Regions from separate parts of the Bellilinea sp. genome, predicted to be linked through region 2. Evidence: predicted binding sites of a transcription regulator. Region 2 holds the regulator's gene; the other holds the start of a gene.

Region 1 (15,681 bases), on a different contig from region 2:
CCACATTGAACTGGCCGCCACGCCGGAGGAAACCCGCCAGCGTGTCATGCAAATGGTCACCGACCCCCAGCGCATCCGCCGCAGCGACCCCGGAAACCCGGATGTCTGCAATGTATTCAGTATGCACAAAATCTTCTCCAGCCCGGAACAGGTGGAAATGGTCAACACCGAGTGCCGCCGGGCAGGAATTGGCTGCGTGGACTGCAAGAAACTGTTTGCTGAAAACCTGAACAATCACCTGCTGCCCTTCCGCCAGCGCCGTGAAGAAATCTCCAAAAATCCGGATTACGTTTGGGACGTGCTGAAAGATGGCGCCAAACGTGCCGGTCAGATTGCCGAAGCAACCATGGTGGAAGTGCGGCAGGCAATTGGGTTACCCTGATGCGTGCGGTCATTCAACGCGTCAGACGTGGAGCGGTCAGCGTGAATGACCGGCGGATTGCCGAAATCGGCAAAGGGCTGGTCATTCTGGTCGGCATTGGACCGGCGGATACCGCTGATACTGCTCAGGCGCTGGCGCGCAAAATTGCCCAGCTGCGCATCTTTGAAGATGAATACGGCAAGATGAATCTTTCCCTGCTGGAGATTGGCGGGGAAGCCCTGGTTGTTTCACAATTCACCCTGTATGCCGATGCCCGCAAGGGTAACCGACCCTCCTTCACCGAATCGGCCCCCCCCGAAGTGGCTGCCCCTCTGGTTGACCAGTTTGCCAATTTTATGCGCGATCTCGGTGTTCCCGTCCAGTGCGGTGAGTTTGGTGCCCACATGCTGGTTGAAATTGAAAACGATGGGCCGGTTACCATCTGGCTGGAAAAATAGTGCGTAAAAATTGTTGACGCGCCGTCCGGATATGTGGTAATATCCATTTACGAACCGGCTGCATGAAAGAAAAGCGGACGGTTTTGTCTAAATAAACTTAACCAAAGGAAAAGAAAGGAGCAAGCCCATTAGCACAACAAATTATCGGGTAAACGAATCCATTCGGGTGCCAGAAGTACGCGTCATTGGCCCTAATGGCGAAAATCTGGGGGTTCTGCCAATCGAAAAGGCCCTGCGTGCCGCGCGGGAAGCGGAATTGGATCTGGTAGAGGTCGCGCCGGGGGCAACCCCGCCCGTCTGCCGGATCATGGATTTTGGCAAATTCCTTTATGAACGTACCAAAAAAGAACGCGAAGCCCGCAAATCTCAGACGAAAATCGAAGTCAAGGAGATTCGCCTTCGCCCCAAAACCAACGAACACCACCGCGGTTTCAAGACCCGTGATGCCCGCCGCTGGCTGCAGGATGGAATGAAAGTGCGGGTTACCGTTCGTTTCCGCGGACGGGAAATTACTTACCCCGAACTGGCGCTGGAAGATCTAAAGGAAATTGCCCAAGAACTGGCTGATATTTCCACCGTTGAACAAATGCCTTCCCTGGAAGGAAAAACCATGACCATGGTTCTTGCACCGGTCAAAGGTGGAAAGAAAAAAGCCGTCGAATCCACCGAAAAATTAGCCAGCGAAGAGTAACTTCTGCCCTTTTTTTCAAGCCCGGCGTCTTGTTTGAATCCAAAAATCTGGTATAATGAGCGGTCGCGGAAGCAGACCGTTATACTATTTTTACGAGAGGAGAGTCACCGTGCCTCGCAAAGCAAAAGCAGGAAAAATCAAACTCAAGACCCACAAGGCAACCTCAAAACGGTTTCGCCTGACCGGGTCGGGCGTGCTTGTGCGCACCAAAGGCGGCAAAAGCCACCTGCGCCGCCGCACCTCCAAGCGCACAAAAGCCCTCTTCACCGAGATGCTCCCTGTTGAAGGGGAAAACATCATTAAACGGGTTCGTCGTTTGGCGCCTTATCTCGACAAGAAGGATTAAGGCCGGTTCGTTCATTCTTTTTTTAGTGCGGCTGTTGGGTGTTTGCAACAGGTGAACTCACCGGCGCCCAGGGGTTCGCAAAGGAGTAAGCAATGCGTGTAAAAGGTGGACCGCAAGGTCATCAACGACATAAGAAAGTTTTGAAATTTACCAAAGGCCAGCGCGGCACGAAACATTTTCTCTTCCGCCGGGCCAATGAAGCCATGCTCAAAAGCATGTGGTACGCCTATCGCGATCGGCGCACCCGCAAGCGGGATCTGCGCAAGTTGTGGATCACCCGCATTAATGCCGCTGCCCGCCTGAACGGCGTTTCTTACAGCCGGTTGATTTACGCCCTGCGTAAAGCCAACATCAACCTCAACCGTAAGATGCTGGCAGACCTGGCTGTTCGTGATCCGCAGGCGTTTGCCGCAGTGGTAGCACAGGCTCAGGCGTCCTGATTACCGACTCCAACGGTTCTGCACAACGCATACCCGGACGGGATGGAACATTTCCATCCCGTTTTTTTATGCGGTATACTTGTCCAAGAGGAGGAGAAAATGACTGTGGTCAAACGCACTCACACATTTTCTAACCGACAGTGCCTTGAATTGGCTCAGGGTGATATTACGCTTCAAGAAGTGGACGCAATTGTCAATGCCGCCAACGAATTTCTCCAACATGGCGGCGGCGTGGCTGGCGCAATAGTGCGCAGGGGCGGTTGGACCATTCAGGAAGAAAGCGACCGCTGGGTGCATCAGCACGGACCGGTTACTCATGCTGCTCCCGCCTATACCACTGCCGGAAATTTGCCTTGCAAGTACGTGATTCATGCTGTGGGACCGGTGTGGGGCGTCCAGAATGCTGATGAACGATTGGCAACGGCTGTTTTTTCCAGTTTGCGGGTGGCGGAAAGTCTGGGCGTTCATTCAATTGCCCTCCCGGCAATCTCAACCGGCATTTTTCGCTTTCCCAAAGACCGTGCCGCCCGAATAATTTTGCGCGCCATTGAGGAATACTTTTTACAAAATCCACAATCCCAGTTGGGTCTGGTACGCCTGACTCTCCTGGATCAGGAAACCCTGGAAGAATTTATCCGCATCTGGGATGAAGAATTCAGCAATCCGTCCCTGCATTGATGATCACCAGCATCCATAACCCCAAAATCCAGCGGGTGCGTGCGCTTTTACAACGCCGCTCCAGCCGCGAAGAAGAGCAAGCCTTTGTGATCGAAGGTGCGCGCCTGATTCAAGAAGCCCACCTGAGCGGAGTAAACCTTGACCTTGTGCTGATCAGCAGCCAGCCTTCTCCCCGCACGGTACAACTGGCTGCCGAACTTGCCGCTACCATACCGGTGGAGGAAGTATCAGCCGATCTGTTCAAACGCATCTCGGATACCGAGAATCCGCAGGGTATTCTGGCAATTGCCCGCCAGCAGCCGCGCGACCTCCCGGCAAATTGGGACTTTCTGGTGGTTGCCGACGGGCTGCGCGATCCCGGAAATCTAGGGACACTGCTGCGCACTGGTGCAGCCGCCGCTGCCGATGGGGTGATCCTCACCCCTCAATGTGCCGATGTTTACTCGCCCAAGGTTGTGCGCGCTGCAATGGGTGCTCATTTTAAACTGGCCATTCTGCACAAAAATTGGGAGGAAATCATCCTGCTATGCCGTCAGCGAGCGAAGCAGCCTGCCCGATTGCTGGTCAGCGATGTGGAAAGCGGCAGCCCTTGCTGGCAGGTTGACCTGCGCCAGCCGTTGGCGCTGGTGATCGGCAGCGAAGCCGAGGGAATATCGCCTGCCGCCCGTCAGGCTGCCGACCAACACATCATCATTCCCATGCCCGGTCAAATCGAATCGCTGAACGCAGCCGTAGCGGCAGGTATTTTGCTGTTTGAAGTTGTCCGTCAGAGGTACACATGAAAATCCGCACACTCACCTGCTTTCTTGATCCACAGCAAGCTCCCTTTTCAGAATCACTGACAAACCTCGCAGCCTTTGCTGCTGAAGCAGCCGGCCGCTTGCAGCAAATCGGTTTTACCCTGCAAACTCTCCGGCTGGCAACCACCCCCTTTCCCTTGTGGCTGGGTTATAAAAGTTTAGCCGAGGCAATCCCTCTTGTAAAAGAATGGGAGGATCAGGCTGAAACTGCCGGCTTCGCTTACCTCTCGCTGGGTTGTGCCCTTCCATCCCATCCAGAAGCCTTCGAATGGATTTCACCACTTCTTGCGGCTACACAAAGGGTATTTTTGACCGGTTTGCTGACCACCCCACACCAGCAGGTAGATTTCCAGGCCGCGCGCCATTGCGCTCAAGTCATCCTGGATAACGCCCCTCTCGAAGCAAATGGTTTTGCCAATTTGCGCTTCGCTGCGCTTGCCAACGTCCCACCGGGTTGTCCCTTTTTACCGGCAGCCTACCACACCCCCGGCCAGCCGCCGGCTTATGCGCTTGGTTTCGAATGTGCCGATACCATTTTACGCATTTTTCAGGAGGCGCAAACGCTTTCTACAGCCCGCCAGAATTTGATCAATGAACTGGAAGCGGTTGCCGCCCGCATCGGTGAAATTCTCACCCCCCTACAGGAACGCTTCGGAATACAATTTTACGGCTACGACTTTTCGACTGCCCCTTACCCACAGGACTGGTGTTCTGCCGGGGCGGCTTTGGAGCAATTGGGCATTGTCCCCCTTGGCGGGTTTGGGTCGCTGGCGGCGGCTGCCTTCCTTGCAGATACACTGGGTCGGGGCAGGTGGAAACGAGCAGGCTTCAATGGCTTGATGCTGCCGGTTTTGGAAGATTCCCGCCTTGCTTTGCGCAGTGCGCAAGGTCACCTCACCATCAAGGACTTGCTACTCTATTCCACCGTGTGCGGCACCGGTTTGGATACGCTGCCATTGCCGGGCAACTGTTCTCAGGAAACCATCTTTGCCTTGCTGCTGGATCTGGCAGCCCTGTCGCTGCGTTTGAACAAACCCCTCACCGCCCGGCTGATGCCCATGCCGGGCAAGCAGGCGGGTGACCCGCTCACTTTTGACTTCGAATTCTTCAGCAGTGGCAGCGTGATGGCACTCGATTCCGGTGAATTGAACGGCCTGCTGGCAGCCAGCCAGATAATGGATGTTCAGCCGCGCTGAACGACCCATTTTGAATCAACGTACTTTCTTGAAGTCAATCAAAATCAGGTTTTTATCACAATCGGCAAAGGTATCGAAAACAACCCGTTCTGAAAGAGGTAAGTTAGCCTGATCCAGCAAGCGCACCGAAAGCAAGCCGCGTGAGGCAATCGGCTGATTTGCGATGGTAAATTCATAACCCGAAGGACCATACTGGGCAGCCGTACCGGTCAAGCTGGTCATATCCACCCGCTTGCCATCCAGCGTACCGCGCAGCCAAACTCGAATACCGGTAACCGGGCGGTTCTGTTCGTCCACCACGCGTCCGGCCACGCCCATCCAGCCGCAGCCACGGCTGGCATCGTACAGATTGATCGAAATCGCCTGCGGGTCGCTCTGACGCATAAAGGTAAACCCACCGGGCGCATTGGTTTCAGTCGGTTCGGGTGTCTCCAGACTTTCAATCGGCGTGCCAATGATGACGATGATCGGCTCGGTAGGGGTTGGGCTTGGTGGTGGAGTGGGCGAGTAGTCGGGGGTAGGTGAAGGAGTTGGCGTCCAGGTAGGGGGTAACGCCAGCAGGGTTGAGGTCGCCGTCGGCGCCTGCGCCAAAGCCGGCAAAGTCGGCGGCGGGAATGGGTTCAGTGAAGATTGCGGATTGAGAAAAATCATCAAGAAAAAAGAGGCTGTCAGGGGAATCATGGCCAGCACAAACACGGTTGCCAGATTCCATGGCAAGTCTCGGTTTGATTTTCGGGGTTCTCGTTTGTTCACGCACTACCTCCTTAGGGGCTCGGGACGGTAAATTGTGACAGCTCACGGGTAGAGTATTTCAATTTGCGCCGCAGCCCGCTGCTGGTTGAGCCATTCCTGTATCAATTTTTCCTGCAGTGTCAAACGGGCTTCACTGCTCAAGGGATAACTTTCATCTCGTTCTTCCACCTGAATGATATGATAACCCAAAGTGGACTCAATCACATTGCTGTACTCGCCCGGCTGCAAACTGAAGGCTGCTTCTTCGACCGCCGGGATGGTCAGAAAACCACGCGGAAACCAGCCCAAATCCCCGCCGGTGAGCGGGTCGTACTGAAAGGCAAGGGTTGCAAAATCTGCGCCAGCCTGTAACTGCCGGTAGAGCGAATCGGCAGTCGAACGAAGGCGCACCACAATCTGGCGGGCTTTGACCTGCTCCACCTGTGCAGGCAGACTGGCTGCCAGCTGATCGCGCTGCCGGGCGGCTTCCATTGCGCGGCGCAGCGCAAATCGAAACACCATTAAGTCCTCATACCCATTCTGGTTCATCCAATCTTGAAAAACCTGTTGATCCCCTGTTTCGGCAATCAGTTGCTGAATGCGGTTCTCTAACTGGGCATCATCCACCGCAAAACCACTCGCACGGGCCGCCTGCGCCAGCAGGGTCTGCTCAATCAAATCATTTACCACAAGCCGGATGCGCTCCTCCTCACTGCGCTGGATACCCAATTCTTGATCGGCCTGTTGTAGTTGAAGCAGCGAAGCTTCAAATTCACGCCGGGGTATTCCTTCACCATTGACAATCAATGCAAGCGGTTCGGGTGTGGCCGTCACCGTGGGGATATGCGTGGGCCGGGCAGGTGGTTGGGGTGTTTGATCCGACGGCACAGGACTGCTGGTTAAAACCGGTTCACCCCCATTATTACAGCCTGCCAGCAGCGCCAAAACCAAAACTCCCAGCACGAAACAATTTTTCCAATAAGCCCATTTTGATCTGAACATAAAAAAAATTATAACCGATATATCCATAAAGCACCTCCCGCAGAGGTCTGCGGGAGGTGTAACCTTTCAGAACTGGAAAGGCGAATGGTTTAGTATTCAGGCATCGGCGGAGCGGCCGGTTTTTCCTTTTCAGGAACCTCCGTGATCAGGGCTTCGGTGGTCAGGATCATGGCTGCAATCGAGGCAGCATTTTCCAGCGCACCGCGGGTGACTTTGGCAGGATCAATCACACCGCCCTTGACCATGTTCAGGTACTCATCGCGCAGCACATCATAGCCAATCTTGGGATCGTTTTCGCGCTTCTGAGCCTGCCGCACGTTCTCAATGACTACCGAGCCTTCTTTGCCGGCGTTTTCAACGATCTTGCGCATGGGTACTTCCAGCGCTTTGCGGACGATGTTGACGCCAATTTGCTCGTCCTCATATTCCATCTTGAGGGTATCCAACACCGGAATGGCATTCAGCAGGGCAACACCACCGCCGGGGACAATCCCCTCTTCCACTGCGGCACGGGTCGCCGAGAGAGCATCCTCAACACGGTGTTTCTTCTCTTTCAATTCGGTTTCGGTGGCAGCGCCCACGCGGATAATCGCCACGCCACCGGCGAGTTTCGCCAGACGTTCTTGCAGTTTTTCGCGGTCGTAATCGCTGGTGGTTTTCTCAATTTCCACGCGAATTTGCTCGATGCGCCCGCGGATTTCGGCCTCGTTGCCCTTGCCGCCAACAATGGTGGTGTTGTCTTTATCAGCCACCACTTTCTCGGCGCGGCCGAGATCGGCAATGGTCGTGGTTTCCAGCTTGCGGCCGGTTTCTTCGGAAATGACACTGGCACCGGTCAGAATGGCAATATCCTGCAGCATGGCTTTGCGGCGATCACCAAAACCGGGGGCTTTGACCGCCAGCACATTCAGCATACCGCGCAGTTTGTTCAGCACCAGGGTTGCCAGAGCTTCGCCATCCACATCCTCGGCAATGATGACCAGATCGCGCTTGCCAACCTGCACCAGCTTTTCGAGAATGGGGACAATATCCTGTGCAGCGGAGATTTTCTTGTCATGGATCAGGATGTAAGGATCCTGAATGACCGCTTCCATGTGTTCGGGATCGGTAATGAAGTAGGGGGAGATATAACCGCGGTCGAACTGCATACCTTCGACGTACTCGGTTTCGAATTCCAGACCTTTGGATTCTTCTACGGTGATCACGCCATCTTTGCCGACTTTATCCATCACCTCGGCAATCAGGTTACCAATGGTGCGGTCCTGGGCGGAAATGGTGGCAACGTTGGCAATGTCGTCTTTGGTGGTGATGTCAATCGCCTGTTTGCGGATTTCTTCCGAAACCAGTTTGGCAGCAGCTTCAATACCGCGTTTGAGCAGCATTGGGTTGGCGCCAGCGGCCAGGGTTTTCAAACCTTCCGTAACGATGGCGTGCGCCAGTACGGTAGAAGTTGTGGTGCCGTCACCGGCAATGTCATTGGTTTTGGTGGCCGCTTCTTTGAGCAGCTGAGCACCCATGTTCTCGAACGGATCTTCCAGCTCAATTTCTTTCGCAACGGTCACACCGTCATGGGTAATGGTGGGTGAACCAAATTTGCGGTCCAGTGCCACATTGCGGCCTTTGGGGCCCAGGGTGGTTGCCACTGCAGTAGCAACGATATCAATGCCGTTCTTAAGACGACGGCGAGCCTCTTCCGAAAATACCAGTTGTTTGGCTGCCATAGGTGTTCTCCTTCGCTTATAGGATGATTTTGAAAATTACTTGGTTTCAACAATGGCGAGTAAATCGCTCTCGCGCAGGATGAGCAATTTCTTGCCCTCTACTTTGATTTCGGTGCCTGCATATTTGGCAAACAAGACGGTATCACCCTCTTTCACATCCATCGGAATGCGTTTGCCGTCTTCGTCCCGGTCACCGGGGCCAACCGAAAGAATGACACCCTTTTGGGGTTTTTCTTTTGCCGTTTCGGGAAGAACGATACCACCAGCGGTGACTTCTTCCTGTTCAATCGGTTCAACCACGACACGGCTGCCTAACGGTTTTAGATTGATACTCATACAAACCTCCCACTACTGAAATTCGATTGGATTCTGAGCACTTTAGCACTCTCTCATCCTGAGTGCTAAACCAGTGCGTATCATACCCACCTTTGAGGGGAAAGTCAAGGGGTTTAGAGAATCTCTTACAAAATTCTGATATTTTTTAGCGGTTTATGGCGCCTGAATTCCATAAGAAGCACAGATGCGCTCGCTGGGATCAATGATGGCGCGGATGGTTGGGTCATCCCCATACCGGGCGCGCACCTCTGCCAGCACCTTGACCGCCTCCTGGCAATATTCCAGGCCGGGACGGTGCATACCTGCCAGCACCGAGCCATAGGTATAGTAATAAATCAACGAAGCGCCCGTCAATTCCAACCCCTGAATTTCAATGGGGGGATCCACATCGGGATTGCACTGACGCACTTCACAGGAGATGGCTGCGTCACAACCGCGCACGGCGCACTGCAAAGCCGGTATGGCGCTTTCATAATTGCGCGCCCGGAAATAAACTAACCCCAGTTGACCATAAATATCCGCATCCGCTGGCAGCATACTCAATGCGGTGCGTACATTCAAAGAGGCGGCAAAGAATTCCCCCATTTGAGAATAAGTGCGTCCAATTGCCAGGTACGGAATGGGATCCTGAACACCGATTTGTTTGTTGATGGCTACCGCTTTGGCATAATAGGTGAGCGCTTCTTCGTACAGCGCTTTGACTTCTGGATGATCACTGCCAACCACCTCAGCACGTTTCAAACCCAATGTGCGGTAGTTCGCTCCAATCCGAATGTAAAGCGGTGTAAAGTTGGGTGTAATTTCAGCGGCTTTCAGATATTCCTCAATGGCTGCTCGATAGTCGCCCAGCGATTCCTGTACATATCCGCTTACGCGGTGAACATCCATTAAATCCGGGCCGCGCTCCAGCGCCTGACGCATACTCTCATCTGCCTGAACATACTTTTGTTGATCAATCAAAATCTCAGCATAATAGGCATGGGCAAGAGCGTTATTGCTGTCAAACTGCAGCGCGCGAATAACCGCCTGCTCGGCTTCATTGAGGTAACGTTGAGCATTTTCTCCTGCGTAAATTGAGTTCCAGTCATAAACAAAGGCACGAATCGCCAGCACAAAAGAGTCTTCCGGGGCCAGTTCAGTGGCTTTGTCAATGTTCTCCCGAGCAGCTTGCAACCGTTCAATGCGAATGGCGTCGGTGGTGGACAAACTGGAATAATAGGTTTGAATGCGTGCCAGTTCTGCAATCAAGCGCGCATCGCTGGGATCCAGTTCCATTGCGCGTTGGTAAGCGGCAATTGCGCCCGGCAAATTGCCAGCGATGAACTGGGTTTCCCCTTCCAGCGCATAAGAACGCGGGATGCGGGTTGGTGTGGGGGTAGGAAGAAACAGCGCTTCCACCTGTCCACTCTGGTAACCCCGTAAAATGAATAAACCAGCCATCAGCAATGCCAGCAAAACCACAATCCGATAGGGATTGTTGTGTCCGTTTCGGTTTCTGAAAATCGGGCGGTTGTTGTTCAGGTCAATCATGGTTCATCCCATCCCACCCTTAAGGTTTGGGCGTTGGGCTGGGGGTCGGCAGGCCGCCTTCAGCGACTTGCTGGCAGATGTTGATGATTTCCTGCGCATTGGCAACCGAAATCTGCTCAATAGCAACGGTTTCCATTACTGCCCGGGCAATCAGCAGCGCCTCGCCACACTGAGCCTGACGAGCCAGCGCCAGGCCGTAAATATAATAATATTCAGAAACCGGCCAGTAAGAAAGCGGCAACCCCTCAACCACTTTTCCATCTTCGGTTGTGCCTCCCTGCACTGCCAGACGAAGGGCCTGAATGGCACGCGGATAATCACCGCGTCGGTAATGCATCACGCCCAGATTGCCATAAAGATAAGGATCGGTGGGGTTGTTTTCGATGGCCTTTTCCGCATATTGAATGGCACTGGCAAACTCACCTTGAATGAAATAGGTCCGCGAAAGATAAGTTAACGGCAGGGGGTCGGTAGGATTGAGCGTGCTGGCACTGGTGAAGGCGCGAATGGCTTTCGGGTAGTCCCCCAAAGCACGGTAATTTCTGCCCAGGTAAATATATAAATCGGCAATATACGGGTTCTGGGCAATTGCGGCTTCAAATTCTGCGACAGCTTCTTCGTAATTGGTGGTAAATTCCAGCACCAGCCCGCGCGCCCGGTGAGTTTCCAGCGCATTGGGCGCCATGGATTGAGCCTTGCGTGAAAGTTCAATGGCACGGTTCAGGGCATCCGGATCCCCGGCGGAAGATTGGGATTTCAACGCCAGTACCTCGGCAAGATAAGCATACGGCACGGCATTGTTCGGGTCCACTTCAATGGCCTGATTGAGGGATGACTCAGCATCCAGGTAATTACCGCTCAACCCCTGCGCATATCCGCGCAACGCCAGCGCCGCAGCATTATTCGGGTTGATCACCAGTGCATTGCCGGCGTTATCCACGGCTGCCTTGTACTGGTTGGTATACACCTGCAGCCGGGCAATTGCCAGATAAATGGCCGGATTATCCGGGTTGACCAGCAAAGCCGTCTGGTAAACCTGAATAGCTTGTTTGAACTTGCCCTCGCGCATAAATTGTTCCGCCTCAGCCAGATACGATTCCGGCGAACGGGTAGGGGTGGGCGTAGGCACAAACAACGGCGGCGTTTGCGGTACCACCACCTGATTGATATAAATTCCTCCGCCAATCAGTAACAATAAAATGATGATGGTCAGCGGGTTGGAAGTCCGCCGGCGGCGGTTCATCCTTAATCGGCTACCTCGTAAATACATATAAAGGATATTACCATCAGGTTTAAAAAACCGTCAAGCGCTGGGGTTCAACCTTTAAGGCTGGGTTAATCTTTACCATTTTTGCTTGCCTACTTTTTCGCCAACGGCTAAAATGAGGGCATGCGTTTTGATGTTTTCAGTCTTTTTCCGTCCGTTATTCAGCCCTACCTCGAAATCAGCATTCTCCAGCGCGCCATTCAAAACGGCCTGCTGGAAGTTCACCTCCATGACATCCGTTCTTTCACAACCGACAAACACCACATCACCGATGACGCACCCTTTGGGGGCGGCGGCGGTATGGTGATGAAACCCGAACCGATATTCACTGCCGTGGAAAGCGTGCTGGGCAGCCCGCCTTCCTGTCCGGTTATTCTACTCACGCCACAGGGTCGAACTTATACCCAGCAGGTGGCTGCCGAACTGGCGCGTTATCCTCATCTGGCTCTGTTGTGCGGCCGCTATGAGGGAATAGATGAGCGCGTGCGTGAACATCTGGTTACGGATGAAATTTCGATTGGTGATTATGTGCTGACCGGCGGTGAACTGCCTGCCCTGATTCTGATCGACTCAATCACCCGCCTGATTCCCGGCGTGCTGGGCGACCCTGACGGCGCGCAGGATGATTCCTTTGCCAGCGGTTTGCTGGAATATCCACACTATACCCGTCCAGCCGAATTTCGCGGCTGGCGCGTTCCCGAAGTACTGCTTTCCGGCAATCACGCCGAGATTGCCCGCTGGCGGCGCCAGCAAGCCCTGTTGCGCACCTGGAAACGCCGCCCTGACCTGTTAGAAAAAACCGAACTCTCCGACAGTGACCGCCGTTTTCTGGCATCCCTGATAAAACCAGAAAACGACACCCCAACTTCTTCCTGAATTGCAAACCCATTTTTCATTCAAGAGGTGCTTTCATGACTCCCCGTTTCAGTTTCGGCAAGACCTTTCTGCTGGGATTTGGTTTTTTTGGCGTCAGCGTCATCTGGAGTGTGTACAACGCCTACGTCCCGATTTTTCTGGCAAACCGGTTCAATCTGGCACCCGCGCTGATCGGATTCTTCATGACGCTGGATAACATCGCCGCCTTGCTGATTCAGCCCCCCATTGGGGCCTGGTCAGACCGCCTGCGAACCCCGATTGGCCGGCGCATGCCTTTTATTCTGGTCGGCGCACCCATCGGGGCAGTTGCCTTCGGATTAATCCCCTTGCAGACCTTTCTGCCGCTCTTTGTTGCCTGCACCAGCACACTGCTGCTCAGCATGGCGCTCTGGCGTACACCCGTGGTTGCGCTCATGCCGGATATCACCCCCTCACAGTACCGCTCGCAAGCGAACGGGATTATCAATTTCATGGGCGGCGTGGGGGCCATCATTGCCTTTTTGTTTGGGGCAAACCTGTACGAGATGAACCCGGCTTACCCGTTCTGGTTGGGATCAGCCCTGGTCATCCTCGCTTCGCTGATGGTGTTTATCTTCATCCGTGAGCCAAAAGACTACGAAGTCACCGATAAAACCGAGCCCAGTTTACTGGTCAGCCTGCGCAAAGTTATCCGCGAGGAAGAAAAATCTCCCTTGCGCATTCTACTGGCGATCTTCTTCTGGTTTGTGGCGTACAACGCCATTGAAGCCTTCTTTACGCTCTATTCGGTCAATCATCTAGGCCTTTCCGAATCAGACGGCGCCCGTCTTTTGGGTCAGCTTTCGCTGTTCTTTGTGATCATGGCCTTACCGGCCGGTTTGATCGGCGGACGAATCGGGCGGCGGCGCACGATTATGACCGGTATTGTGCTGCTGGCTTCCTGTATGCTGGCCATGTTCCTCGTCCCCGCAAATGTCCTCACCATTTCGCTTACCCGCCTCCCGGTGCTGGGCAATGTTCCGGTGGTCGGCACCATCCTGATGCTGGCGGGCATTTCATGGGCGTTGATCAATATCAACTCGCTGCCCATGGTCGTTGACATGACCGATGACCTGCACATTGGCACCTACACCGGTCTGTACTACCTGTTTTCCACCATGGCTGCCATTTTTGGGCCCAACCTCAACGGCATCATCATCCAGTTGAGCGGTTCGAACTACGCGCTGGTCATGCTGTTCGGCCCCATGTTCATGCTGCTGGCACTGATCATGATGCTGGGTGTACGGCGTGGCGAAGCTAAAACTCGTTCCACCTGACTCAAAAAGAGGTGTCAAGTATCAACTTGTCATCTTCTCCAAAGCGTTGTATACTTGAAGCAAGTTGCGGGGGGTTTTGTGAAACCCGTAAGCTGCAACCGAGTCGTCCCCAAATTCCAATCCTATTTTTTATGGAGGAGAAAAACGCATGTTCAAAAAGCTCTACCTTGTTGTAGCAGTGTTGATCATTGCCAGCATGGCGCTTAGCGCCTGCCAGCAAGCCGCAACACCCGCGCCGCAGGAACCGGCTGCCCCGAAGATCAAGGTCTGCCAGGTTACCGACACGGGCGGTATTGATGACAAATCCTTCAACGCCACCGCATGGAAGGGTGTCGAAGACGCCATGAAAGAATTAGGCGCTGAAGGAAAATATCTTGAATCTCAGCAGCAAACCGACTACGAAAAGAACATCAACGCCTTCATTGAAGATGGCTGCAACCTGATCGTCACAGTCGGCTTCCTGCTGGGTGATGCCACCGCTGCAGCCGCCAAGGCCAACCCCGACCAGAAATTCGCCATTGTGGACTTCGCCTACGATCCGGAAATCCCGAATGTGCTTGGGCTGGTCTTCGCCACCGATCAGGCCGCCTTCCTGGCGGGTTACGCTGCTGCTGGCGCCACCAAGACCGGTAAAGTCGGTACCTTTGGTGGTATTCAGATCCCGCCGGTAACCGTTTTCATGGACGGTTTTGCGCTGGGTGTCAAATACTACAATGAAAAACACGGCACCAATGTGCAAGTTCTTGGATGGGATGAGGTCGCGCAAACCGGTCTCTTCACTGGTAACTTCGAAAGCACCGATGACGGCCGCCAGCTGGGTCAAACCCTGATGGACGAGGGCGCCGACATCATCATGCCGGTTGCCGGTCCGGTAGGTTTGGGCACCGCCGCCGCCGTACAGGAACGCGGCAATGCCTGGATCATCGGTGTAGATACCGACTGGACGGTCAGTGCCTCGCAGTTCACTGATGTCATCTTCACCTCCGTGCTGAAGAAGATGGACAAAGCCGTGTTTGCTGCCAGCAAAGCAGTGGTTGACGGAACCTTCAAAGGTGGGCTGTATGTCGGTACGCTGGAGAACGACGGTGTGGGTATTCCTGAATTCCTGCCCGGCCGCATCTCCGATGACCTGAAAGCCGAACTCGAACAGGTCAAGGCCGACATCATCGCCGGCAAGGTCAAAACAACCCCTTAATTCTTGTTTCGACGGATAATAGCGAGGGGCTGGCTTTTCAAAGCCAGCCCCGTTTTTTTATTCCGCGCGGCTTGCGCGCCTGCTTTTCGGCCGCGGAGTGGTCTTCGGGCTAATCCGCCGCTGGCGCACGGTTGTCTTGCCGGCGTTGGGACTGAGGATCAGGGATAATTGATTGAGCGCATTCAGATCATATTCCCGCCTGCCGCATACATCACACACCCAGGCCGGAAAATCCGGCACCGTAATTAAATCCTCCCCCAACCAGGTGTAATAGACCACCCGCGTACGGTGCATCTGACCTGCCTGACATTCACTGCAGGGGATAAAAAATTCAGAGGGGAGCATCTTCTTGCGGTCAAACTTCATGGTTGATTTTTCGCAATCACCGTAATCTGAGTCGTCAGCACCTTCATCTCTTCCAAAGGCCAGTATACCACGAATGCCTTGCCAACGATATTTTCAACCGGAACAAATCCCCACGTGTGCGAATCGGATGACTGATTGCGATTATCGCCCAACACAAAAACTTTACCTTCCGGCACCTGCCACGAACCATTGTACATGGGGGGCGCATTGATATAAGGCTCTTTGAGGGCGTAACCATTCACCTTTACCAGTCCATCTGCAATTTCTATGCTGTCACCGGGTAAACCGATGACCCGCTTAATGTAATCTTCCTGCGGGCTGTAATGGAAAACCACAATATCGCCGCGCTGAATATCCCCAAAACGGTAAGCAAGTTTATGTACCAGCACAA
Region 2 (15,681 bases):
GGGTCGTTTTTCCGCTGCCCAATTCGCCCTGTAATAGCACAACATCCCCCGTCTGCAAGAGCCCCCCCAAACGCATTCCCAGCCGGCGGGTTTGATCGGCGCTGCGACTGAAAAATTCCAGCGTTCGTGCATCCAGAATAGGCATAATCAAATTATACCCGTATTTTGGCAGATGACTGTCGGCAGGCTCGTTCCACCAGCAGACGGGCAATCTGGCGGGCGGCCTGCGGTCGTCCCAGTTTCAATGAAATCCGGGCGGTTTTCAGGCGTTCTTCCGGCCGTTTCAACCAGTGTTGGAGCGCCCTCACCACCAGTCCGGGCTGCGGCGCCCAAACACCCGCACCATGTTCAACAACGAAATCCACATTTCCATCCTCTTGACCGGGCATTTTGCTGTAGAGGATTAATGGCAAACCGGCAATGAAGGCTTCGCAAATCGTGCCGGGGCCGGCTTTAGTAATCAAAATATCCGCTGCGCGCATAAATTCGGGCATTTCGGTCACAAATCCATACACTTTGACCGGAATTTGCCAGCGCACCCGTTCCAGCTGTTCCCTGAGAATGCGGTTTCTTCCGGTAACAATGATCAATTGCAGCGGCAAGTGAGCCTCATCAATCGCCCGTGCTGTGGTTGCCAGCGGCCCCATACCCTCGCCACCGCCGACCAGCACTGCCACCGGCAAATCCTGACGCCAGCCGAGCTGTTCCCGCAGAACGCGCTCATCCGCCAGCGGCTTACAAAATCGGTCAGCAACCGGCAAACCCACCACCCGCATTTGGTCCGCTTTCAAACCCATTTCCAGGCCGCGCTGGTAGGCTTCCTCGGTCGGCACCACCACCAGATCAGCCTGATTGCAATACCAGGCTGCGTGAGTGGAAACCAGATCGGTCACAACCGTGATGAAGGGGATACCCAATTTTTTTGTAGCCCTGGAAACCGGCGTGTTGATCAATTGGTGAACCGAAACCACCAGCGATGCCGGATGTTCTTCCAGAAGCCGGTCAAGCGAGCGGCGCACATACGGCCAGAGCATGGTATAGGCAAAGCGGGTTCTGCGTTTACCATCCGAGATGCGGTAGCCCAGTTCCCACAAATCCGGCATACGCGAAAGGGTCGGATAAATGCGGGGTGCCAGGTTAATCGGCGGCGGGGCGTATTGCAAAAAAATATCCACCATCTCCGTACCGATCTGATCCCCAAATTCCAGCCCAATCGCCTCAATAATGGCTTCGGCGGCGCTGCGGTGTCCACCGCCGGTATCGGAAAACAGGAAAAGGATGTGCGGTTTATCCGGCGGGGTTTTGCTCATGGCTCTCTCGCGATACAATTGCTTTCAATCGGCGGGCTAATTCCCGGCGGGTCAACAGCACGCGCCGTTGACAGGTGCAGCATTCCAGCCCAATATCCGCCCCCAGACGCACAATTTTCCACTCGTACCCGCCGCACGGGTGTGGTTTACGCAGGCGCACCACATCATTGAGCTGCAAATCTGGCAACATGCCCGCATTATACCACCCATGTTATAATCGTTTCATGCTGAATCTCGATCCACAAACCATCATCAGTCGCATTTTCATCTTGATTATTGCTTTCAGCGTGCATGAATTTGCGCACGCCTGGACGGCAACCCGCTTTGGCGATGAAACCCCGCGTCAATACGGGCGGTTGACGCTCAACCCACTCAGTCACCTCGACCCGTTTGGCTCCCTCATGCTGTTGATTGCCGGTTTTGGCTGGGCTAAACCGGTACCGGTCAATCCCTACGCGCTTAACCGTCGCTCACCAGCCGCGCTGATGTGGGTTTCACTGGCCGGTCCGTTTTCCAACTTTTTGCTGGCAGCCGTAGCCGCCATTCCACTGCGGCTTGGACTGGTCACCTTCTCCTCCAGCAGTCCACTGCCGGGTTTTTTCCCTACCCCCTATCAATTCCTGCTGGAATTTATCTTCATTAATCTGATCTTGATGTTGTTCAACCTGATTCCGCTGGCGCCGCTGGATGGGGATAAAATTGTTGAATATTTCGCACCGCCCTCACTGGCGCGGGTGATGAGCGTCATCCGGCCGTATGGCGCTTTGATCCTGATTGGTTTGCTGATCATCCCCTCGCGCCTGGGTTTTGACGTGTTTTCATTAATCATGAACCCGGCTTTACCCAATCTCCTCTACCTCTTACTGGGAGGAAATTAATGGCTTTACGCATCTCTCTTTTAGGTTTAAATCAGACCGCCGTTTCTATCGGGCTGGCGCTGCAAAAAAACACCGCTCAATTGGAACGAGTGGGATCGGATGCCGACTTGATTGCCGAACAAAAGGCGCTCCACCTCAAGGCAATTGACCGCATCATCCATAACTTACACGCCGCAGTTGAAAAAGCCGATGTGGTCATCCTGTGTCTGCCGGTGGACGAGATTCATCCCACTCTGGAAGCCATTGCCCCCTCTCTGAAACCCGGTGCGGTGATTCTGGACACCTCGCCGCTCTCCAACACGGTATTCAACTGGGCGAAAAACCTGCTGCCCGAAGAACGCTACCTGATTTCCTTTACGCCCGCCCTCAACCCCGCTTTCCTTACAGATATGGACGAATCCCTCGACAAATCCAGCCCGGAATACTTCCAGCGGGGGTTAATCGTCATCACTGCCCCACCCGAAACCCACGCTGATGCCCTCAAACTGGCCGGTGATCTGGCGGAAATGATCGGCGGAAAGCCTTTTTACGCCGATCCCTTTGAAGCCGATGGACTGATGGCCATGGTGGATTTACTCCCCAAACTGGCCGCCGCCGGTTTGATGCGCGCCGCAATGAACCAGCCCGGCTGGCGCGAAGGCAGAAAGCTTGCCGGTCGCTCCTTTCTGGAAGTCACCGAGCCCCTCCTGCACCTCAATGAACAAAAATTGCTGGGACAGTCCGCCATCCATAACAGTGATAATGCCATCCGTCTGCTGGATGCCCTGATTGGTGAACTGGAAGACTTCCGCGAGATGCTTCTCAATCAGGATGATCAGGCGCTTCATCATGCGCTGAACAGCGCTCAACAGCAGCGCATTTTATGGTGGAATGACCGCCTGGAAGGGATGTGGGATGTACCCTCAACACCTTCCATTCTGCCCACCAGCGGTCAGGTGATTGGCAGGCTGTTCGGTTTGGGTAAACGCCCGCGTGAACAGGATAAAGGAAATAAGCCATCCAAGTAACCTATGGGGTATTACTGCTACATTCTTGAATGCAGCGATGGCAGTTTCTACACTGGTTGGAGCACCGACCCGCACCGCCGTGAGCGGCAGCATAATTCAGGCAAGGGGGCACGTTACACCCGCCTGCACCTGCCCGTTCGCCTTGTATATGTAGAAGAGCAGCCCACCCGGCAGGATGCCATGCGGCGTGAAGCTCAATTGAAGAAACTCACTCACCAACGTAAAAAACAATTGATCGAAAACGGCAGGCCAGCATGATAAAACCCCTATCCCCGTCCCTCCCTGCTCCTCAATGGGATATCCACGCTCCCGGGCGAGTGAATTTGCTGGGAGAACATGTGGACTACAACGACGGCATCGTCTTACCGGCCGCCATTGACCGCTATGTCCATTTACAGGCGGTTGAAACCGGGCACACCCGGGTCGAACTGACGGCGCTTGATCTTGGGGAAAAAATTACTTTTGATTTAGAAAACCTGCAGCCTCAGGCGTTGCCCGATTGGGCGCGCTATCCTGCCGGGGTGGCCTGGGCTGCGCTTCAACGCGGTTTACCGGTCAGCGGCATCCGCGCAGTGTATACTTCATCTGTGCCGATTGGCGCCGGACTGAGCTCCTCGGCTGCTGTGGAAGTGGCCTTTGGGGCTTTATGGAATGAGTTGAACCGCTGGGGGTTAAGCCGCCTGGAGCTGGCTCAATTGTGCCAGCAAGCCGAAAATCGGTTTGTCGGCGTCAATTGCGGTTTGATGGATCAATTTGCCTCGGCTTGCGGTATCAAGGGCCACGCCCTGATGTTCGACACCCGCTCGCTGTCTTACGAACCCGTCCCGCTGCCGGCGAGTACAGCCCTGGTGATTGCCGACTCGGGTATGCGCCGCACGCTGGCAAATTCTGCCTACAATCAGCGCCGCGCCGATTGTGAGGAGGCCGTGCGCCTTTTACGGGTTTACCTGCCGGGTATCCGCAGCCTGCGAGATGTGCGGCTGGATGACTTCAACCGATTTTCAGCTCACCTGCCGGAGCAGGTCGGGCGGCATGCGCGCCATGTTGTGGAAGAAATTGCCCGGGTTGAAAAGGCCGTTGATCTGCTCAAACAGGGCGACGGCGCTGCTTTTGGTCAATTGATGGTTGAAGGCCATGCTTCCCTGCGCGATCTGTATCAGGTCAGCATTCCAGAACTGGACAGGCTGGTAGAAATTGCCACCTGCCTGCCGGGCTGCCTCGGAGCGCGACTGACCGGTGCGGGTTTTGGCGGCTGCACCGTCAACCTGGTTGAGGAAGAATCGGCTCAGATTTTTGCCCAAAGACTGGCTCAGGAATACACCCTGCGCACTGGTAAAACCGGAGAAATCTACCTTTGTCATGCCAGCGAGGGCGTCCATGTTCAAACCGGTTGAGTAATTGACATTTTCGGACAAAAATCAGGAAGAATATCACCCTGTAAACTCAAACTCTGGACGAAAAAATCACTATAATGAGAGTATCCCTCACGTTAATCGGCGAAACTGAAGCCGCGTTGCTGTTTCTCCCTTTTTCTACCCCGAAGTTCCAGGAGGAAATTCAGATATGAAGGTGTTTGTTGATCCGGATACCTGTATGGGCTGTGGCGTGTGTGAAACCATTGCTCCGGAAATTTTTCAATTGGGTGATCAAATTCACGCAATCGTCATCATGGACCCGGTGCCTGAATCTTACCGCGATCTTGTCCAGCAAGCCGTGGATGAATGCCCGGAAGAAGCCATCTCCTTTGAAGATTAACCTACCGTTTGTAAGACGATGCAAGAAATCACCCCGTTAAGTTGTATACCAGCGGGGTGATTTCATTCTACTCTGCTATCTAATCTGCTCGAAAAAGGTCTATTCCTCAAACAGAGGCAGGTGCGCCAGCGCTACAATCCCATTCCAACGCGCTGATTCACCCTCGGTACAAATCGCTGCTTCTACGGTTACGGTTGCCCCGGCCTGTTCCATCAGGGAACGCATCCCTTCCAGCGTCGAACCGGTGCTGATCACATCATCCAGAATCATCACTTTTTTTCCGCGCAGTAAGCGGTGGTCTTTCTCATCAAGGAAAAGCGTTTGCGGTTCGCCGGTCGTAATTGAGAGGGTTTGAGCTTTTAAAGCCTCACCCATGTAAAATTTATAAACCTTGCGCAGCACCACATACGGCTTGTTCAAACGCACGGACATGGCATACGCCAGCGGAATGCTTTTGGATTCGGCCGTAACGATCACATCAAAATCACGGTCACGCGATTTTTGTGCCAGCGCCTCGGCACAGGCCTCGACCAGCGGCGTATCCCCCAGAATGTTTAAAATGGCAATTTTCAGTCCGGGTTTGACTTCAAACAGCGGCAATTCGCGGTGCTGCCCCGCCAGTTCAATCGGGTATGTTTCGCGTTCTACCATCTTCCCAACTCCTCATCAATTTTTCTGCCGGCATGTCCCCGATGATGACAGAACTCAAGTTTACCATAGAACGACCATTTTAGATAAATCAATCGGGACTTAATTGAAAGCCTAGCGGCTGCCCAGGCGGGCAATGATGTTTAAAACCACGGTGAGAAGAACGCTGAGCAGAATGGATGCAGCCAGTGGAAAGATGCAGGTAAAGCCATCTCGTTCAATTTTGATGGTTCCGGGCAGATTTTGCAAAGCCGGCAGCCGCCCCATCAGCCAGAAGATTCCGCCAACCACCACCAGCCCAATGCCAAGCAACATTAACCAGCGTCCAATCACTTCAAAACTTTGCATGATGACATCACCTCCAACAGGAATTATCCAAAAATATAATACAACGACTGCCAGAAGTGTAGGTCAAACGATACCACTCTCCCACCAGTATTTTGAGAGACTTCAATCTTCTTGACACCTCATTCATTTGGGAGTATATTAAGTGTATAATTTACACCAACTATCTTTCCCCGGAGTTCCCCCATGAGTATCTTCGACGGCAAACGGCTCACGAACGAAACTTTCAAACTGGATATCGAGCGTATGCGGCGCGGCTGGTACACCGATAAGTACTTTGTCAACATTGCCACCATGCTTACCGTGCTCTCCAAACAGGGTTACCGCTATCAGGGCAGGGATCACCGCTTGCCAGCCGGCATTGACCCCTATCAAATTGCCTGCGGCGACATTGAAGTCGAGATGCAATGGTTCACCCGCCGTCCCGGAAAAACGATTGTGGTTGGCGTGGACAAAGCCCTGACCATGCTGCGTCACTGCACGGGTTACTTCGAGGGAGACACCTTTATCAACACCGCCGACCAGCTGGAAGTCTGGGCGGTTCACGATGGCTGCACGGTAACCTCGGATGGAAACCCGCTGCATGTGCAGCCAGTCATGCGCGTGCGCGGGCGCTACCGCGATTTCGCCATTTTAGAAACCCCCACACTGGGCATTCTCACCCGCGCCAGTCGTGTTGCCACCAATGTGTATAACGCTCTGGTGGCTGCACGCGGCAAGCCAATGCTTTTCTTCCCGGCTCGTTTTGACCTGCACGAAGTGCAGGCCGCGGATGGTTACGCCTACCAGATTGCCGTGCAGCGCTATAACCTTGACCATGCCAGCACCCTCGGCCCCTTCGTTTCCACCGATGCGCAGGGCGACTGGTGGGGCGGCGCCGGAGGCGGCACGGTGGCTCATGCCGCCATCGCCTCATTTTTGGGAGACACTGCTGAAGCCATGCTGGCCTTTGCTCAGGTGCTGCCACCCAGCATCCCACGGATTGCGCTGGTGGATTTCAACAATGATTGTGTGCGCGATTCGCTCCAGGTTTGTAAAGCCATGTTTGAGCGTTACCGCACCTTGGTCGAAACCGGTCAGCCGGAAGAAGCCAACCGTTACAAACTCTACGGCGTCCGACTGGATACCAGCGGCAGCCTGCGGGATGTCAGCGTCCCACCGCTGGGCGACCCGGCCCTGGATTTGGGTGTCAATCCACGCTTGGTCTTTCTGGTGCGTCAGGCACTGGATACCGCCTGGGAAAGCTGGGACTTGCCTGCTGAATGGCGAGAACCCGCCCGCCGTTTCTGTCAGGAAGTTAAAATTGTGGTTTCCGGCGGCTTTACGCCGGAAAAGATTACCCGCTTCGAAAAATTAAGTGTACCGGTGGACATCTACGCGGTTGGTTCGGCTTTATTTGACAATCACAACGACACGGTCACCGATTACACCGCCGATGTGGTGCGCATCAAAGTGGATGGGCAGTGGATCGACATGGCCAAAGTGGGGCGAAAAGCCCTCGATAATCCCGACCTGGAGCGAGTCTGGTAGGTCAGGGTTTTTGATAAACCAGCCCAACCCAATCGTTTTGTACCATTCGCTCAACGAATTGCAGGCCGTGCATTTCGGCTTCTGCTTCGACTGCCGGTGATTGCTCATCCAGAATACCGGACAGGATGATCTTACCCCGATTTGTAATGGTATCCGTCAGTCCTTCCCCAAACATGCGAATGATGACCGGAGCAAGGATATTCGCCAGCACCAGCGGAGCGCGGCGCAGTGCATAATAACCCAACAAAATTTCCCCCAGCGAGCCTACCCCGCTGTCAATTTGCTCGGCAACCCCGTTCAATGCGGCGTTTTCGCGCGTAGAGCGGATGGCCGCCTGATCAATATCCACAGCCACCACCCTGCTGGCGCCCAGTTTAACCGCCGCAATGGATAAAATCCCCGACCCGCAGCCAATATCAATCACCGCATCACCCGGTGTGAGGTGTCTTTCCAGCAAGGCCAGGCACAGCTGGGTGGTAGGATGTGTGCCGGTGCCAAAAGCCATACTGGGGTCAATTTTGATCGGGATGCGCTGCTCATCCGCCGATTCAATCCACGCCGGCAGAATCATCAGTTTTTCACCAATCGGGATGGGGCGGTAATGTTCCCGCCAGGCTGCCATCCAGTCCTGATCCTCAATTTCGCGGTATTCGGCTGGCGGCAGGGGTTGAATCTGACTCAGATGCCACAGGGCTTCTTCCAATTTCATGCGGCGCTGTTCGAGAGTGCTGTCCACCACCATGTAACCAAACACCTTGACCGGCCCATAGGGTGTGCCCTCATCCTCCGCGTCGTTATAGCGCACGGCTTGCTCCATGACCACACCCTGGGAGGTAAAGCGGCCGATGACATCTGCCACCGCTTCGGCCAGTTCACCATCTACGGTCAAGGATACTTCCAGCCAGCGCGCTTCAGCCACCCAGCACCTCCTTAAGCAAGTCCAGAAAACTTTTTTCCTGCGGACGCACCTCGCTGCCCAGCGTTTTGGCCAGCTTTTCAAATAATTCACGCTGTTCATTGGTCAAACGGGTGGGTACTTCCACGTTGACGATCACCAGTTGATCACCCCGCCCGTTACCACGTACATTCGGTACCCCTTTGCCCTTCAAACGAAAGATTTTCCCGGGCTGCGTACCGGCAGGAATGTTTAATTTGGTCTTCCCCTCAATGGTTGGCACTTCAATCTCAGCACCGAGAGCTGCCTGCGCCACATTGATGTTCAAATCCAGCAGAATGTCATCATTTTTTCGGCGGAAGTAGGGATGTTCCTTGACGTGGATTTCGATGTACAGGTTTCCGTGCGGCCCGCCGTTGCTGCCCGGTTGGCCTTCACCGGCCAGCCGAATCTGGGTGCCGTTATCCACGCCGGCAGGAATGGGCACAGTCTTTTTGACCGATTTGCGCTCCACCCCGCGCCCTTTGCAGGTATGACAGGGAGTACTGATGACCTCACCACTGCCGCCGCAGGCCGGGCAGGTGGTTACCTGCACCATAGCCCCAAGGAAGGTCTGCCGGGTTTGTCGTACTTCTCCCCGGCCTCCGCAGGTCTGGCAGCGAACCGGTGAAGTACCGGGTTCAGCCCCGCTGCCGCGGCAGGTGGAACACACCTCATCCCGTACAATTTCAATTTCTTTTTCAACCCCAAAAACTGCTTCCTCGAAGGTCAGGGTGACGGTGGTACTCAGGTCAGCGCCGCGACGTGGGGCATTGCGCCGCCGGGAACTGCCCCCCATGCCAAAACCAAAGAACTCTTCAAAGATATCCGAAAAGTCAATCGTGGTGAAATCGGGCATCCCGCCCATCCCGTTAACACCGGCATGCCCATAACGATCATAAGCCGCTCGCTTTTCGGGGTCAGAAAGCACACCATACGCTTCGTTAATCTCTTTGAAGCGTTGTTCGGCATCCGGTTCTTTGTTCACATCCGGATGGTATTTGCGAGCCAGGTTCCGAAACGCTGATTTAATCTCCTCGCTGCTCGCATTTCGGCTGACCCCTAAAACCTCGTAATAATCACGCTGTGCCATTCGACTTCCAATCATTAATCCGCTTAAGCCGCTAAATTTTTCGGGGTGAGGGGCAGATGAAACTCACCTGCCCCATTTTCGCAAGATTAAATCTTACTGCTCTTTGAACTCTCCGTCAACCACATCCTCATCGCCGGAAGGAGGTGGAGGTGGGGGCGTACTGCCACCCGGTGCAGCCGTTTCTGCCGTAGATTGATACATCCCTGCGCCGATTTTTTGCAGCGCCTGTCCCAGCTCGTCGGTTGCAGCGCGTATCCGATTCGGGTCGGGATCCTGCATCACATCCTTCAGACGCTGCATAGCCTGCTCAACCTGTGCCTTCACATCAGAAGATACCTTATCGCCATAGTCCTTCATGGTTTTTTCGGCGGCGTAGAGGGTGTTGTCCGCATAGTTGCGGGCCTCTACCAGTTCTTTGCGCAGGCGGTCTTCTTCGGCGTGCATTTCGGCTTCCCGCTGCATCCGCTCAATTTCCGCTTCGGAGAGACCCGAGGATGCGGTAATAGTGATGTGCTGACTTCGTCCCGTGGCTTTATCCTTGGCGGTGACGGTTAAAATGCCATTGGCATCAATATCAAAGGTCACTTCGATTTGGGGCACACCACGCGGCGCCGGGGGAATGCCATCCAGAATGAAACGACCCAGCGATTTGTTATCGGCAGCCATCGGGCGCTCACCCTGCACAACATGAATCTCCACCTGCGTCTGACCATCTGCAGCGGTGGAGAAAATTTGCGTTTTGCTGGTAGGAATGGCCGAGTTGCGTTCGACCAGCGGGGTTGCCACACCACCCAACGTCTCTACCGACAGGGTCAGCGGCGTTACATCCACCAGAATCACATCCTTGACCTCACCGCCTAACACCGCCGCCTGAATGGCCGCCCCAATCGCAACCACTTCATCCGGGTTAACACCCTTGTGGGGCTCCTTGCCAAATTCCCGGCGAACGGCATCCTGCACGGCCGGCATGCGGGTCATGCCGCCCACCAGCACCACCTCGTTGACATCCGCAGGCTTCAAACCGGCATCCGAAAGTGCGCGGCGCACCGGACCCAGCGAACGTTCAACCAGATCGGCCGTCAGCTGCTCCAGTTTGGCGCGGGTGATGGATTTGACCAGATGCTTGGGACCGGTGGCATCCGCGGTGATATAAGGCAGGTTGATCTCGGTTTGCATCACGGTTGAAAGTTCGATCTTGGCTTTTTCGGAGGCTTCTTTCAAACGTTGCAGCGCCTGACGATCCTGCCGCAGGTCAATACCGGTTTCTTTCTTGAACTCTTCAATCAGGTGATCCATCAGGCGCAGGTCAAAATCATCCCCGCCAAGGAAGGTATCCCCGCTGGTGGACTTGACCTGAAAGACGCCTTCTCCCACGTCCAGAATGGAAATATCGAAAGTGCCGCCGCCCAAATCATACACGGCAATCACTTCGTTCTTGCGTTTGTCCAGTCCGTAGGCCAGGGACGAGGCAGTCGGCTCATTGATGATGCGCAGAACTTCCAGGCCGGCAATTTTTCCGGCATCTTTGGTCGCATTGCGCTGAGCATCATTAAAGTAGGCCGGCACGGTAATTACCGCCTGAGTCACCGGCTCACCCAAAAAGGCTTCGGCATCGGCTTTCAGTTTGGCCAGAATCATTGCTGAAATCTCCGGCGGTGAGTACTCGCGCCCGCCCATCACTACCCGGGCATCGCCGTTGGGGGCTTTGGTGATCTTGTACGGCACCCGGCTCATGGTGCGCTGTACTTCGGGGTCGTCATACTTGCGCCCCATCAAGCGCTTGATCGAAAAAATGGTATTTTCCGGATTGACAATTGCCTGATTGCGGGCAGCCCGCCCAACCAGCCGCTCGCCATTTTTATTGATTGCAACCACCGATGGCACCAGCCGTTCGCCTTCAGCAGAGGGGATTACGGTTGGCTCACCGCCTACCATGACCGCCACCACCGAGTTTGTGGTACCGAGGTCAATGCCGACTATTTTTCCCATAGATTCCTCCAAATTTTGTCATGTTAAAATATAACGTTGCAACCTGCCTGCCAACTTGCGGCTGCTACTGCGCCACCCGCACCAATGCCGGGCGCACAATGCGGTCGCCAAGGCGGTAGCCCTGTTGTACGACTTCGATGATGTGCCCGCTCTGCACCTCGCCGTTTTCCTCGTGGGAAATGGCTTCGTGCAGGTTCGGGTCGAACGGATCACCGGCTGCGGCAATCGGCTGAATCCCTTCGGCTTCCAGAATTGATTGCAGTTTTCGGTAGATCAGATCCACGCCGTTCCACCATTCCTGCTGTTCGGCATCGGCCGGCCGGTTTCTGATGGCGCGTTCCATATCATCCAGCACCACCAAAAATTTCTTAATGATGTTGGCGGTAATCATCTGATGAAGCTGAGCCTGATCGCGTTCAACGCGCTTTTTGTAGTTCATGAAGTCGGCGCGTTCCCGCTGCCAGCCCTCGAAATATTCTTTACATTGAGTCTGTGCGTTTTGCAGTTCTTGCTGCAATCCCATGATGGTATCCTCCATGAGGGACACCTGTTCATTTTGCCCGGCTGATTCCGGTTCTTCCGTTTGTGCAGCAGATTGCTGCGGTTGGGCAGTTTCTTCAGCCGGCGAATGAGCATGTCGCGTCCGTTTTTTCTTTTCTTCGGTCATGAGAGGTTTTCTCCTTTATAAGTCGAGGGTTCGTCTAACAACGTTTCAGCCACCAGATCACTCAACAAGCCGGAGAGAAAGCGTACCGTGGAAATTGCCCTGCCATAGGACATGCGCAAAGGGCCCAAAACCCCCAGCGTGCCGGTTGCCAGTCCGGGAGCGCCATAACTCCCCAGTACAATGGACCACGGTCGCAGTTCATCCCATGTTCCTTCGCCGCCGATCAATACCTGAATGCCGCCCACGTTATTGCTCATGACAGTGCGGGCAGCCAGATCTTGCAGCAGCGAGCGTTCTTCCAAAATTCTTAAGGCGCGGCGGGCTTCCTCTGAACCGGTGAATTCCGGTTCGGCGAGCACGTTGGTCAAACCATCCAGATACACCTCACCAGCCACTTCGGAATTGGCTTCAACCATATCCTCAATGACCCAACCGATGACATCTGCATCCAGCCCGCTTAATTGCGAACCTCGTGCGCGGATGGATTCCACGTCCAGCCCCTGAAACAGTTGAGTCAATCGGTCGGCCGATTGGGAAAGCAATTCCTGTGCCACCGGTTCGTTCAAGGACAAAATTCGTTGACGAACTTCCCCGCCGACCATCACCAGTACCATCAACACCTGCCGCCCACGCGTGGCAATCAACTCGAGATGCTTCAGGCGCGCCTTTTCGGGGTGTGGCGGTGTAACCAGCGAAGCCGCCCGCGACTGATGCGCCAGCACCGAAGCCGCCAGGCGCACCCACTGTTCGACATCATGGCGCATTTGATAAAACTGATGGCTGATCGTGCGGCGAGTGGTATCCGGTAAATCGGTTGCACGGATCAGTCGCGAAACAAAATAGCGGTAACCCTCCTCCGTGGGTACCCGCCCGGCGGAGGTGTGCGGCTGGCGCAGCAAACCGTATTCGGTCAGTGCAGCCATTTCGTTGCGCACCGTTGCGGAACTGATGTTGAGGTGGTAGCGGGCAACCAATGCCTGCGACCCAACTGGTGCGGCGGTACGGATGTACTCGTGAATCACCAGAGTCAGGATAAATTTTTGTCTTTCCGTCAGTTCCAGCATTTTCAAACCTCTTTTAGCACTCTCGCCCTTCGAGTGCTAAACCCGACCATTACATCATCTTACCATGCCCACCAATCATCGTCAAGAATTCATACCAACTTCATATAGAATTCTTATATCCCCGCAGGTTTGATTGACCTGACCCTTTTTTACTCGTAAAATAGAAGTGATGAATCACCATCTGGTTCCTTCGTACTGCGCCGGTTTCTACCGCACTGATCACGATCCCCCGTCCTCCATCTTTTTATTGATTTTATATCGTCCGTCCACCTGATAATTTACCAAATTTTAGAGGAGATCGAATATGAGCCAAACCCCCTTCCCTTCCAAACGCGCTCCGGTGTATGCGGATGTTCCCGACGAAAAATGGAACGACTGGCGCTGGCAGTTGAGCAACCGTCTCAACACGGTTGAAGACTTTGAAAAACTCTTCAAACTGACCGACAGCGAAATCAAAGCGCTGAACACCCAGGGGTTATTCCGGGTGGAAATCACCCCTTATTTTGCCTCACTCATCAACCCCGATGACCCCAACGACCCGATTCGCTTGCAGGTTATCCCCAAAGCCGAAGAAATTGTCCCCTTCACCGGCATGATGGAAGACTCACTGGCGGAAGACCGCCACTCTCCGGTGCCCGGCCTGGTGCATCGCTACCCCGACCGGGTGTTGATGCTGGTTACCACCCAATGCGCCTCTTACTGCCGCTATTGCACCCGCTCCCGCATTGTCGGCGATCCGACTGCCACCTTTTCACGGGCTGAATTTGAAATGCAGATCGAGTACCTGAAGAACACCCCTCAGGTGCGCGATGTGCTGCTTTCCGGCGGTGACCCATTGACGCTGGCGCCAAAACTGCTGGATGAGTTGCTCCGCCGTTTACGCGAAATTCCGCATATTGAAATCATCCGTATCGGCAGCCGCGTACCGGTTTTCCTGCCCCAGCGCATCACCGATGACTTTTGTGATACACTCGCAAAATACCATCCAGTCTGGATGAACATCCACGTCAACCACCCCAACGAAATCACACAGGAACTGGCGGATGCCTGTGACCGCCTCAGCCGCGCCGGTGTCCCGCTGGGCAACCAATCCGTGTTGCTGGCAGGGGTCAACGATTGCGTCCACATTCAGCGCAAGCTGGTGCAGGATCTGGTGCGTATTCGCGTGCGTCCTTACTATCTTTACCAGTGTGATCTGGTGGATGGCGCCGGGCATTTTCGCACACCGGTGGGTAAAGGGATCGAAATCATTGAGGGTTTGCGCGGTCATACCTCCGGTTATGCCGTGCCAACCTATGTGGTAGATGCACCGGGCGGTGGAGGCAAAATCCCGGTCATGCCCAATTACCTCATCAGCATGTCCGATCATAAAATCATCCTGCGCAATTACGAAGGCTACATCACCACCTACGAAGAACCGATTGACTACAAACCGCACGACCCCAAAACCTGCCCCTACTGCCAGAACAAACGGTTGGAGCCGGGCCAGACCGGAATTACCGGCCTGCTGGATGGGGAAGAAATGTTCATCAAACCCGAGGGCTTTGATGCATTGCACAACCGCGGCGGAGGATTGCACCGTTTGCGCGCCAATGAAGAAAAATGGAAGCCGCTCGGCATTGGCGGGGAGGCCAAACCGCTCGGCAGCGGCAAGATTCACGATATGGAATAACCGGTCAACCACCTGCCGCCTGACGGCGGCAGTACATCTCAAAATCTCAGGAGGATAAACACATGCATTACCGAAGACTGGGACGAACTGGCCTGAAAGTCAGTGAAATTTCGCTGGGGGCATGGCTCACTTTTGGCAATCAAATTGACGAACAGACCGCCATTGACCTTGTTCATGCCGCTTACGAACAGGGCATTAATTTTTTTGATAATGCCGATGTGTACGCCAACGGTCAGGCCGAAGTTGTCATGGGCAAAGCCATCCAAAACCTGCAGCGCGAAACGCTGGTCATTTCCAGTAAAGTTTTCTGGCCCACTTTTCCGGGCCCCAACGGGCGCGGGCTTTCCCGCAAACACATCTTTGAGTCCATTCACGCCTCATTACGCCGGCTGGGTACCGATTACGTGGATTTGTACTTCTGCCACCGTTATGACCCCGATACCCCCTTTGAAGAAGTTGCCCGCGCCATGGATGATCTGGTGCATCAGGGCAAAGTCCTCTACTGGGGCACATCCGAATGGGAGGCCTACCAGATTGCCGAAGTGTACGGCGCCTGCCGTGAATTTGGGCTGGTACCGCCCAGCATGGAACAACCCCAATACAATCTCTTCCACCGCAAGCGCGTGGAAGATTACATCATGCCGCTGGCGCGCGATTTGGGCCTGGGGTTGACCACCTTTTCACCGCTCTACTTTGGCATACTGACCGGCAAGTACAACGACGGCATCCCCGCCGGCAGCCGTGCTTCGCACGAGGACATGACCTGGCTGCGTGAGCGCATCACCCCGG

The links. Region 2 encodes HrcA, which represses chaperone genes, less so after heat shock. Its sites were predicted from a motif close to TTTAGCACTCTCNNNNNGAGAGTGCTAAA; they were not measured.
Region 1: a site for HrcA is predicted at 8,803-8,831, ahead of groES (co-chaperone GroES). Genes of this name have one in related genera too.

Annotation. Positions count from the first base shown of each region.
Region 1 is NZ_JBRCOK010000145.1:1,828-17,508, reverse strand. It holds gene trpS (tryptophan--tRNA ligase) at 1-382, shown strand, start outside; gene dtd (D-aminoacyl-tRNA deacylase) at 382-819, shown strand; gene infC (translation initiation factor IF-3) at 911-1,510, shown strand; gene ACWIZX_RS13265 (large ribosomal subunit protein bL35) at 1,620-1,856, shown strand; gene rplT (50S ribosomal protein L20) at 1,949-2,296, shown strand; gene ACWIZX_RS13255 (macro domain-containing protein) at 2,396-2,974, shown strand; gene ACWIZX_RS13250 (TrmH family RNA methyltransferase) at 2,974-3,756, shown strand; gene ACWIZX_RS13245 (DUF711 family protein) at 3,753-4,970, shown strand; gene ACWIZX_RS13240 (hypothetical protein) at 4,986-5,723, opposite strand; gene ACWIZX_RS13235 (peptidylprolyl isomerase) at 5,766-6,665, opposite strand; gene groL (chaperonin GroEL) at 6,794-8,425, opposite strand; gene groES (co-chaperone GroES) at 8,462-8,761, opposite strand; gene ACWIZX_RS13220 (tetratricopeptide repeat protein) at 8,915-10,291, opposite strand; gene ACWIZX_RS13215 (tetratricopeptide repeat protein) at 10,311-11,534, opposite strand; gene trmD (tRNA (guanosine(37)-N1)-methyltransferase TrmD) at 11,682-12,434, shown strand; gene ACWIZX_RS13205 (SLC45 family MFS transporter) at 12,470-13,729, shown strand; gene ACWIZX_RS13200 (BMP family lipoprotein) at 13,878-14,924, shown strand; gene ACWIZX_RS13195 (YgiT-type zinc finger protein) at 14,982-15,290, opposite strand; gene lepB (signal peptidase I) at 15,287-15,681, opposite strand, start outside.
Region 2 is NZ_JBRCOK010000096.1:4,193-19,873, forward strand. It holds gene tsaE (tRNA (adenosine(37)-N6)-threonylcarbamoyltransferase complex ATPase subunit type 1 TsaE) at 1-145, opposite strand, end outside; gene ACWIZX_RS09660 (MGDG synthase family glycosyltransferase) at 153-1,310, opposite strand; gene ACWIZX_RS09665 (DUF951 domain-containing protein) at 1,288-1,500, opposite strand; gene ACWIZX_RS09670 (site-2 protease family protein) at 1,499-2,188, shown strand; gene ACWIZX_RS09675 (prephenate dehydrogenase) at 2,188-3,195, shown strand; gene ACWIZX_RS09680 (GIY-YIG nuclease family protein) at 3,199-3,453, shown strand; gene galK (galactokinase) at 3,450-4,589, shown strand; gene ACWIZX_RS09690 (ferredoxin) at 4,759-4,950, shown strand; gene ACWIZX_RS09695 (phosphoribosyltransferase family protein) at 5,050-5,601, opposite strand; gene ACWIZX_RS09700 (DUF2905 domain-containing protein) at 5,713-5,946, opposite strand; gene ACWIZX_RS09705 (nicotinate phosphoribosyltransferase) at 6,130-7,473, shown strand; gene prmA (50S ribosomal protein L11 methyltransferase) at 7,475-8,392, opposite strand; gene dnaJ (molecular chaperone DnaJ) at 8,385-9,500, opposite strand; gene dnaK (molecular chaperone DnaK) at 9,594-11,489, opposite strand; gene ACWIZX_RS09725 (nucleotide exchange factor GrpE) at 11,554-12,156, opposite strand; gene hrcA (heat-inducible transcriptional repressor HrcA) at 12,153-13,220, opposite strand; gene kamA (lysine 2,3-aminomutase) at 13,525-14,892, shown strand; gene ACWIZX_RS09740 (aldo/keto reductase) at 14,955-15,681, shown strand, end outside.